4 regions of the Streptomyces sp. NBC_01429 genome follow, and region 1 is predicted to be linked to each of the others. Evidence: riboswitches for the same ligand, from Rfam matches in the RefSeq annotation. Region 1 holds a riboswitch; each other region holds the start of a gene.
What was found. Region 1 has a riboswitch for cyclic di-AMP ahead of OG627_RS12505 (C40 family peptidase). Riboswitches for the same ligand answer to the same signal wherever they lie in the genome.
Positions count from the first base shown of each region.

Region 2: linked by a shared signal. The riboswitch ahead of OG627_RS07000 (LysM peptidoglycan-binding domain-containing protein) and the one ahead of OG627_RS12505 (C40 family peptidase) in region 1 are both predicted to bind cyclic di-AMP.
Region 3: linked by a shared signal. The riboswitch ahead of OG627_RS18670 (M23 family metallopeptidase) and the one ahead of OG627_RS12505 (C40 family peptidase) in region 1 are both predicted to bind cyclic di-AMP.
Region 4: linked by a shared signal. The riboswitch ahead of OG627_RS04280 (M23 family metallopeptidase) and the one ahead of OG627_RS12505 (C40 family peptidase) in region 1 are both predicted to bind cyclic di-AMP.

Region 1 is NZ_CP109599.1:2,952,017-2,954,210, forward strand. Features, by position in the region: gene OG627_RS12500 (ATP-dependent DNA helicase) at 1-867, opposite strand, end outside; cyclic di-AMP (ydaO/yuaA leader) riboswitch at 1,173-1,348, shown strand; gene OG627_RS12505 (C40 family peptidase) at 1,347-2,194, shown strand, end outside.
Region 2 is NZ_CP109599.1:1,705,622-1,707,815, reverse strand. Features, by position in the region: gene OG627_RS07010 (substrate-binding domain-containing protein) at 1-180, opposite strand, end outside; gene OG627_RS07005 (hypothetical protein) at 521-847, opposite strand; cyclic di-AMP (ydaO/yuaA leader) riboswitch at 940-1,124, shown strand; gene OG627_RS07000 (LysM peptidoglycan-binding domain-containing protein) at 1,129-1,926, shown strand; gene OG627_RS06995 (nitrilase-related carbon-nitrogen hydrolase) at 1,995-2,194, opposite strand, start outside.
Region 3 is NZ_CP109599.1:4,272,393-4,274,586, forward strand. Features, by position in the region: gene OG627_RS18665 (SDR family oxidoreductase) at 106-870, shown strand; cyclic di-AMP (ydaO/yuaA leader) riboswitch at 1,124-1,280, shown strand; gene OG627_RS18670 (M23 family metallopeptidase) at 1,292-2,194, shown strand, end outside.
Region 4 is NZ_CP109599.1:990,875-993,068, forward strand. Features, by position in the region: gene OG627_RS04280 (M23 family metallopeptidase) at 57-1,094, opposite strand; cyclic di-AMP (ydaO/yuaA leader) riboswitch at 1,097-1,259, opposite strand; gene OG627_RS04285 (tyrosine-protein phosphatase) at 1,709-2,194, shown strand, end outside.

The sequences.
Region 1 (2,194 bases):
GTTGGTGTCCTGGTACTCGTCCACCAGGACATGCCGGAAGCGCAGCCGGTAGTGCTCGGCGACGTCGGGGAACGCCTGGAGCAGATGGACGGTGGTCATGATGATGTCGTCGAAGTCCAGGGCGTTGGCCTCGCGCAGCCGCCCCTGGTACATCCGGTACGCCTCGGCGAGCATCTTCTCGAAGCCGTCGGCCGCCTGACCGGCGAAGGTCTCCTCGTCGATCAGCTCGTTCTTCAGGTTCGAGATCTTGGCGCTGAAGGACTTGGGCGGGTAGCGCTTGGGGTCGAGGTCCAGATCGCGGCAGACCAGGGCCATCAGGCGCTTGGAGTCGGCCGCGTCGTAGATCGAGAAGGACGAGGTGAAGCCGAGCCTCTTCGACTCCCGGCGCAGGATCCGCACGCAGGCGCTGTGGAAGGTCATGACCCACATGGCGTTGGCGCGCGGGCCGACGAGTTGCCCGACGCGCTCCTTCATCTCACCGGCGGCCTTGTTGGTGAAGGTGATCGCCAGTATCTGCCCGGGGTGGACGCTGCGGGTCCCCAGCAGATGCGCGATCCGGTGGGTCAGCACGCGCGTCTTGCCGGATCCGGCCCCGGCCACGATGAGCAGGGGCGATCCGGTGTGCACGACGGCGGCGCGCTGCTCGTCGTTCAGCCCGTCGAGCAGCGCGGCGGGATCGACGACCGAGCGCGGGGCGCCGTCGCGGTGGTACGGGTCCCGTGTCGGCGGCGCGTCGAACGCGCCCCCGAAGAGGTCGTCGGGCACCTGCTCCGGGGCGTGGTCGTCCGGCTCCTCGGGCGGCGGCGGGTGCCCGTCACCGGAGGGCTGGAGGTCCGCCAGGAAACTGTCGTCAAAGAGGCTGCTCATCGCCTTCCGAGTCTAGGCCGCCGCACTGACAGTCCGCGCCCGCCTCCCGAAGTCTCCGCGCCCGTGTGAGTTGCGCGACCCCGCCGAGCGGTGGACTCCGCACCCCCGCCGCACCTACGATCAAGCGATCAAGGAATTACCGAGCGTGACGCTATACCCTCCCTTGGCCCGCCTCGCACCTCACTCCCGCAAATGGTCACGAAAATGTTTCGGGCATATCGACCATCCACCTTCACATCAGCAGCACAATTTGGCTAGCGTGCTCGATCAGGCAGCCCGTATCCCCCAGGCGACCCACGCCAAGCGGGCGGCCCGCGCCGAATTCGGCCTTCCCGCAGGGAAGTTCGAAACCGGGGACCCACTCTGCACCACCGGGGTGAATCGGGCCGTACGCTTCCCCGTACGCACAAGGCCCGTAGGGCAGCCTTCCGTTCCGCCCGAACCCGACAGCTAACCCGGTAGGCGGTCCACGGAAGGAGATGCCGACCTTGGCGTCGCATCGCAAGTCGCGCACCCGTAGCGGCGTAGGCACCAACTCCCCTGCCGTCGGGGTCACCACGGCCGCCATCGCCTCGGTCACGCTGCTGTCGACGCAGGGCGCGGCCGCCGCGCCCGCCGAGCCGAACCCCTCGGTCGAAGAGGTACAGAAGAAGGTCGACGACCTGTACCGCCAGGCCGGGAGCGCGACGCAGCAGTACAACAAGGCGAAGACGGCCACGGCGAAGCAGAAGAGCACGGTCGACCGGGTACGCGACAACGTCGCCAAGAGCGCCGACAAGCTGAACGAGGCCCGCCGCACGCTCGGTTCGTACGCCGCCACGCAGTACCGCGAGGGCACCGTCGCGCCGACCGCCGCCCTGATCTTCGCGGACAGCCCGCAGTCGTTCCTGGAGCAGAAAGAGGTGACGGACCGGCTGGCCGAGCGCCGGCAGGGCGCCGTCGCGGACTTCCAGTCCCAGCAGGCCGACCTGGCGCGGCAGCGCGAGCGGGCCACCGAGAGCCTGGAGTCGCTCGCCGACTCGCAGACCTCGCTGCGCACCAGCAAGGAGACCGTCCAGAAGAAGCTGGCCGAGGCGCGCACGCTGCTGACAAGGCTGACCTCCGAGGAGCGGGCCCGGCTGGCCGCCCTGGAGCGCAAGAAGGAGGACGAGGCGCGGCGCGAGGCCGAGGCCAAGTCCAAGGCGGCTGCCCACGCCGCGGCGCGGGCAGCCGAGCGCGAGCGGCAGGAGCGCCAGGAACGGCGCGAGCGGCAGGAGCAGCCCTCCGCCGCCGGGCCCGAGTCCCCGGCCGCCACGGGCGCGGGTACGACGGGCACGGGTACGACGGG
Region 2 (2,194 bases), 1.2 Mb from region 1:
CTGCACGTAGAAGGGCGACTGCTGGGTCGCCTGGCTGAAGCCGATGGACAGGCCGCCCGCGGCCTTCTTGCCGCCGCTGCCGCTGTCCGTGCCACCGGGGGTGGTGGAGACGGAGCAGGCGGCCAGTGACGCAAGAGTGGATGTCGCGATAAAGATCCCGAAGATGCGCTTCATACGCATGTGGGCCTCCAGATGTGGTCCTGGCGAGGGACAGTAGGTCCGCGATTAACCTCCCGGCAACACATGCGTATTTTTTTGCTCTCATGAGCACGGACCCCCGCTGACCGGGAGCGATACACCGGACGCGCGGTGTGACGCGGGTCGTGTGACGGGTGGCGCGGCGGGTGGCGCGACGGGTGGAGTGGCGCGGGCGGCGCGATGCGGGCCGCCGGACCCGGCGACGAGGCGGGGCGGCAGGGCGGGGCGGGAGTGCCGGCCGGGCGCGGCGGGGTGCGTCGGTGCGGAGAACGCGAACAGGGCGCCCGCCTTTCCGGCGCGGCACGACGTTCCTGACGCCCTTTCAAAAAGCCGAACGCAGAATTGATGGCTCATCAGGACGGCTTATGATCTCGCTGATCTTTTCTTGGGCAAAGGGAAGTTGCCGCCAGAATTCTGTTGGTTGGCGGCGCGGGCCATCCTTGGCGATATGGGCGTTTTGGAGCTGTTGTCCCCGATGGCGATATGGGTGATATTCAGCATCTTGTTGTCTTCTGCGTGGTGTTGTGGGCGGGAAGATCCACTCGCTGCCGTGACATGCGTCACGTGGATGATCGTTCGGGGTGCGCGCGGTCTCGTTCACTTCGCTCACAGGAAAGGAGAGTTGAGGCGCCGCGAGGGTGAAAGTCATTTCTGATCTTCCCGGCTGCAATCTCCCCTCGTATTGCGGTGTGAATTCTGGACTTGTCTCTCCCGGGACTTCTCGCTTACGTTCTCGTCATTCCGGACAGAACGCCGAATCCTGCCGCTGCCCGGAAACCCACCTACTCACGTACGGCAGGAGCGGGGGACCCAGGTAAGTCGCCGGTTCAGAAGCTGGACCGGCTCGGGGTGAAGTCGCCGTCTGCGCGACCGGGCATCTCCTGCCCGAACCCGACAGCTCACCTCGCAGGCGACGGAGAGGAATGCGTCATGTCCGCAAAGGCCAAGCACCGTCGTCCCAGAACCGGCCCGCTCGCTCGTGGTGTCGTCGCCGTGAGCGCGGGGGGAGCCGTACTCGCGCTTCCGCTGCTGGCGGCGACCACCGCCCAGGCGGCGCCCTCGGCCGGATACGCCCCCGCCGGGACGGCGGCGGCCCCCGCCGGTGTCACGCGGCAGGCCCCCCTGACGTACTCCGTCGTCGCCGGTGACTCGCTGTCCAGGATCGCGAAGGCGCACTCCGTGACCGGCGGCTGGAAGAAGCTCTACGAGGACAACCGGAGCGCCATCGGAAGCAACCCGTCGCGCATCTTCCCCGGCCTCAAGCTGACCCTCGGTTCCACGGCGAAGGCCACCACGGCGAAGCCCTCCTCCGCGAAGGCCGCCACGACGAAGAGCGCCACGGCGAAGACCACCGACATCGCCACCCAGACCGTCGCCGACACCGCGCCGGCCGCGCTGAAGACGTACTCCAACAACCTCGACGGCTGGATCCGCGAGTCGCTGGACGTCATGGCCACGCACGGCATCCCCGGCTCGTACAACGGGATCTACCGCAACATCATGCGCGAGTCCTCGGGCAACCCGGCGGCCATCAACAACTGGGACTCCAACGCCGCCGCCGGCATCCCGTCCAAGGGGCTGCTCCAGGTCATCGATCCCACGTTCCAGGCGTACCACGTGCCCGGTACGTCGACGAACAGCTACGACCCGGTCGCCAACATCACCGCCGCGTGCAACTACGCAGCCGCCAGGTACGGCTCGATCGACAACGTGAACGGCCCCTACTGACGGTCCCCGCCGTGACGGCCGCCGCCCGGCCGCTCATGGACGCAGGCCCCTCATGGACGCCCGGCCCCTCATCGCTCCCCGGACAGGACGTCCCGCGCGGTCTCGTCCACGTCCAGGGTGAAGATGTCGGGCCGGGCGTAGTGCCCCGTCACATCCAGGTCGAACCGGCCCCGGGCGAGGTCGCCCAGGTCGAGTTCGGCGGTGAGGATGCCCTCCCCGTCCCGGAGCGGTCCCGCCAGGACCTCGCCCAGCGGCGAGACGATGGTGC
Region 3 (2,194 bases), 1.3 Mb from region 1:
CGCCGACGCCGTACGGCGTGCGTGGCGCCGCCGGCCTGACCGCCGCGGGCGCTTCCGCACCGCGGTGCTCCGAACCGCGGTGCTCCGAACCGAAGGGAAGACCTCATGGATCTCTCCGACCGTGCCGTTCTCGTCGTCGGCGGAACCTCGGGCATCGGCCGGGAACTGGCCCGGCGGTTCGCCGCGGCGGGCAGCACCGTGGCTGTCGGCGGTCGCGGCGCCGAGGCGCTCTCCGCACTCTCCGACGAGGGCTTCGGCACCTTCGCCGTGGACGTCACCGACGGTGCCTCCGTCGCACGCGCCCGTGACGCCGTACTCGCCGCGTACCCCGAGCTGGACACCGTGGTGACCATGTCGGGCGTCATGCTCCTGGAGGACCTGCGCGACCCGGCGCACTTCGAGGCGGCGCGTACGACGATCGACACCAACCTGGTCGGCACCATCCGCGTCATCGACGCCTTCACCCCGCACCTGCTCGAACGTGGCGCCGGCACCTTCGTCACCGTCACCTCCGGCATCGCCTTCCTGCCGTTCGCGCCCATGCCCACCTACGCCGCTTCAAAGGCCGGTGTGCACGCCTACTCCGAGGCACTGCGCGCGCAACTCGACGGCACCGGTGTCAGCGTCGTCGAGCTGGTCCCGCCGGCCGTCGCCGTGGCAGGACAGGAGAAGGCGAACCCGCGCGCGCTGCCAGTCGACGTTTTCGCCACCGAGGTCATGGGGCTGCTCGCGAGGAACCCCACCCCTGACGAGATCCTGGTCGAGGGCGTCCTCATGCACCGCTGGGCCGAGCGCGACGGCACCTACGACGACCTCGTCGCACAGCGCTCCCAGGCGCTGGACATGCTCCTCCCGGGCCGCAAGGGCTGACACTCCCTCATCCCGCAGGGAGTCGGCACGCTGTGTGATCGGCGCGTGCCCCTCCGCATAACAGGTGACACACCGTCAGAAACGCGCAGGCCCCGGATGACCGGTCAACTCGCCCGCTTGCGCGTTCTTGTGTCCCGGTGTGTCCGATGCGAAGTTGTTAACGATCATCGGGAACAGCTTGGAATAACGCCCTGGTCTCTATTAACGTTCGATAACGCAGCGCGGTTGTCCCAGCCGTCGCCAGAGATGGCACCGTGCGCACGCGCCGAATCCCGCAAGGGAACCGGGGAACCACCAATTGGGGTGAATCGGGAGCTTTCGCTGCCTTGCGCGGGCAGCGTGAACACCCGTAGGAGACCTTCCTGCTCCGAACCCGTCAGCTAACCCGGTAGGCGAGAAGGAAGGAAAGGAGCGCGCCCCAGTGGCGTCCAACAAGCCTGCCCTCGATGGGCCCGTAGCAACCGTCGCACCCGAGAACCACTCCTTCGGCCATGGCCGAGGTGAAGGCGGCGAGGCGGAGAGGGCCTGGGGGGAGTGGAATCCCACCGAGGAGACCGTCCGCCCCGTCCGCGGCAGGCACCGCGTCGCCAAGCAGCGCGGGCTCGCCCGCAGCTCCACGGTCCTCGGCGTGGGTGTCATCGCCGCCGTCGGCGCCGGAGGCATCGCCACGGCCCAGGACAAGCCCGCCGTCTCCATATCCCTGCCCGATGTCATCGCGGACAATCTTCCGGACGCCAAGTCCCTTCCGGGGATGGGCTCTTCCTCCACCGCCGAGAAGGACACCGCGTCGCAGGTCCTGGCGCAGGCCCCCCTCACCTCCGCCGGCCTGACGGTCGCGGACACCGAACAGGGCGCCACCGACGCCGGCGAGGCGCTCCGCGCCCGCATCCTCCAGCAGGCCGAGCAGCAGCAGGCCGAGGCCGACGCCACCCAGAAGGCCGCCACTGAGGCCGCCGCCGTGGTGGAGGCCGCCTCGCAGGCCAAGAAGCAGCAGACCGCGGCCGAGAAGGAGATCGCGGAGGCGAAGGCGAAGGCCGAGAAGGAGGCCAAGGCGAAGGCCGAGGCGGAACGCCTCGCCAAGCTGGCCGCCAGCTACGCCCTCCCCACCTCCTCGTACACGATCACCTCCACCTTCGGCCAGGCCGGTTCGCTCTGGTCCTCCGGCCAGCACACCGGCCTGGACTTCGCGGCCCCCACGGGCACGCCGGTCAAGGCCGTGCACAGCGGCACGGTCAAGTCGGCGGGCTGGTCGGGCTCGTACGGCTACCGCACCGTCCTGGAGCTGGATGACGGTACGGAGATCTGGTACGCCCACCAGTCCTCG
Region 4 (2,194 bases), 2.0 Mb from region 1:
GGTACCGGGCGACGGCCGTGACGGGCCGGGTGGCGGATGCCGTCGGGACGGACGGGTCAGACGGTGACGCCCTGCGAGCGGAGGTAGGCGATCGGGTCGATGTCCGAGCCGTAGTCGGGGCCGGTGCGGACCTCGAAGTGCAGGTGCGGTCCCGTGACGTTGCCGGTAGCGCCGGAGAGGCCGATCTGCTGCCCGGCGGAGAGGCTCTGGCCGACGGAGACGGACAGGGCCGACAGGTGGGCGTACTGCGAGTACTTGCCGTCGCTGTGCCGGATGACGACCTGGTTGCCGTACGAGCCGCCCCATCCGGCCGACACGACGGTGCCCGCGCCGATCGCCTTGACCGTGGAGCCCGACGAGGCGATGAAGTCCACGCCCGTGTGGTAGCCGCTGGACCAGCTGCCGCCCGCCGCGCGGTAGGAGGTGCCGATCGACGCGTCGACGGGCTTGGTGAAGCCGGCCCCGGTGGTCTGCGTGGCCGTGTTGGAGGCGGAGGTGCCGGTGGACGTGCCCGCGGAAGCGCTGGAGCCGGTGCCGGACGACTTGGGCGCGGTGGACTTCGGCGCCGAGGACTTGGGCGCCGTGGAGCCGGTGCCGGAGGACTTCGCCGGCGCCTCGGCCGCGCCGCTCGACGTGGTGGACGGCGCCGAGGCCGCCCGCGCGCCGATGCTCAGCTTCAGACCGGGGTGGATCAGCCCGGGGTCGCCGCCTATGGCCTGGCGGTTGTCCTCGTACAGCTGCTGCCAGCCGCCCCGTACCCGCTGCTCCGCCGCGATCTTGGACAGATAGTCGCCGGAGACCACGGAGTAGACCTTGGTCTTCTTCGTCGTCGCGGTCGCCTGCGCGGCGGTCTGCGTCGCGGTCGTCCGGGTCACGGCGGACTGCTGCGCGGCGAGCGGCAGGCTCGGCGCGGTGTGCGTCGTGGCGGGGGCCGCCTGCGGCGCGGCGGCGGGTGCGGCGCCCTGCTGGGCCGCGTGCGCACCGGTGGCGCCGATGAGCGGCAGCGCGATGGCGGCGCTCCCCGTACCGGCGACGATGAATCCGCGCGAGAACGGATTGGCCTTGGGGCGGCGGTGCTTACCCTTGGCGGGCATGGTGCGTTCCTCTCCGGCGCCTACGAGGTGAGCTGTCGGGTTCGGGCTGGAGCTGCCCGGTCGCGCGTGGTGCGCGACTTCACCCCTAGCCGCTCCGGAGTGTCCGGATCGGCGTACTACCTGGGTCCCCCGCTCCTGCCACACGTGGATGGGTGGATGTGTGGTCCGGTCGGCGGCAGGATTCGGCGTTCCGTCCGGATTGAGGGTGAACGTAAGCGAGTCGGACGGCCGGAACAAGCGGCTGTTTTGAGCCACGGCCCGTCACTCGAATATCACCGAGCACCACCCGTCACCCTGCGTGGACTACGGATCTTCGGTTCCCTTACGAGGTGGCGCTCCCCCTTCCCACCGTCACCACGCAACGTCACGGATATGATCCTGCTCACCCGCGACCTCTCATCTCCCCTGCTAACAGGGCAGGTTATACATAACATCGCAATACGGATAGATCCCTATTAGGGCGATATTCGACCTCGTGCGATGTCCGATTGGTGGGCATCTGAATCCTGTCCCGCCGGACCCGATACCTCCGATCACTCCCGAACGGATGTCGTAGGGTCAGGAGTCGACTTCGTCGGCGAGCCGCGCCGGCGGCAGACACGGAGGAGCACGCCGTGACGCAGCAGCTTCCGCAAGTCCCGTCGGCAGAACCCCAGCTGTCCGCTGTGCGCAACTTCCGCGACGTGGGCGGCCTGCCGACCACGGACGGCAGGCGGGTGCGCGGCGGCGTCCTCTTCCGCAGCGGCCACCTCGCCCACGCCACCGCCGCCGACGCGGCGTACCTCGCCGGCCTCGGGCTGCACACGGTGTTCGACTTCCGCAACTCCGCCGATCTGAGGCTGGACGGCTCGGATGTCGAGCTGCCCGGTGTGCGCCACGTGAACATCCCGCTCTCCGACCCGGCCGACGGCGCGGAGTTCTGGCGGATGGTCCGGGACGGCGATCTCGACCAGTTGCGCTCGCTGCTCGCCGAGGGGAAAGCCGCGGCCCGGATGATCGGCTCGTACCGGACGATCATCACGGAGCGCACCGCCGAGCACAGCCGGGTGCTGCACGCGCTCGCCGAGGAAGCCGTCCCCGCGCTCATGCACTGCGCTGCG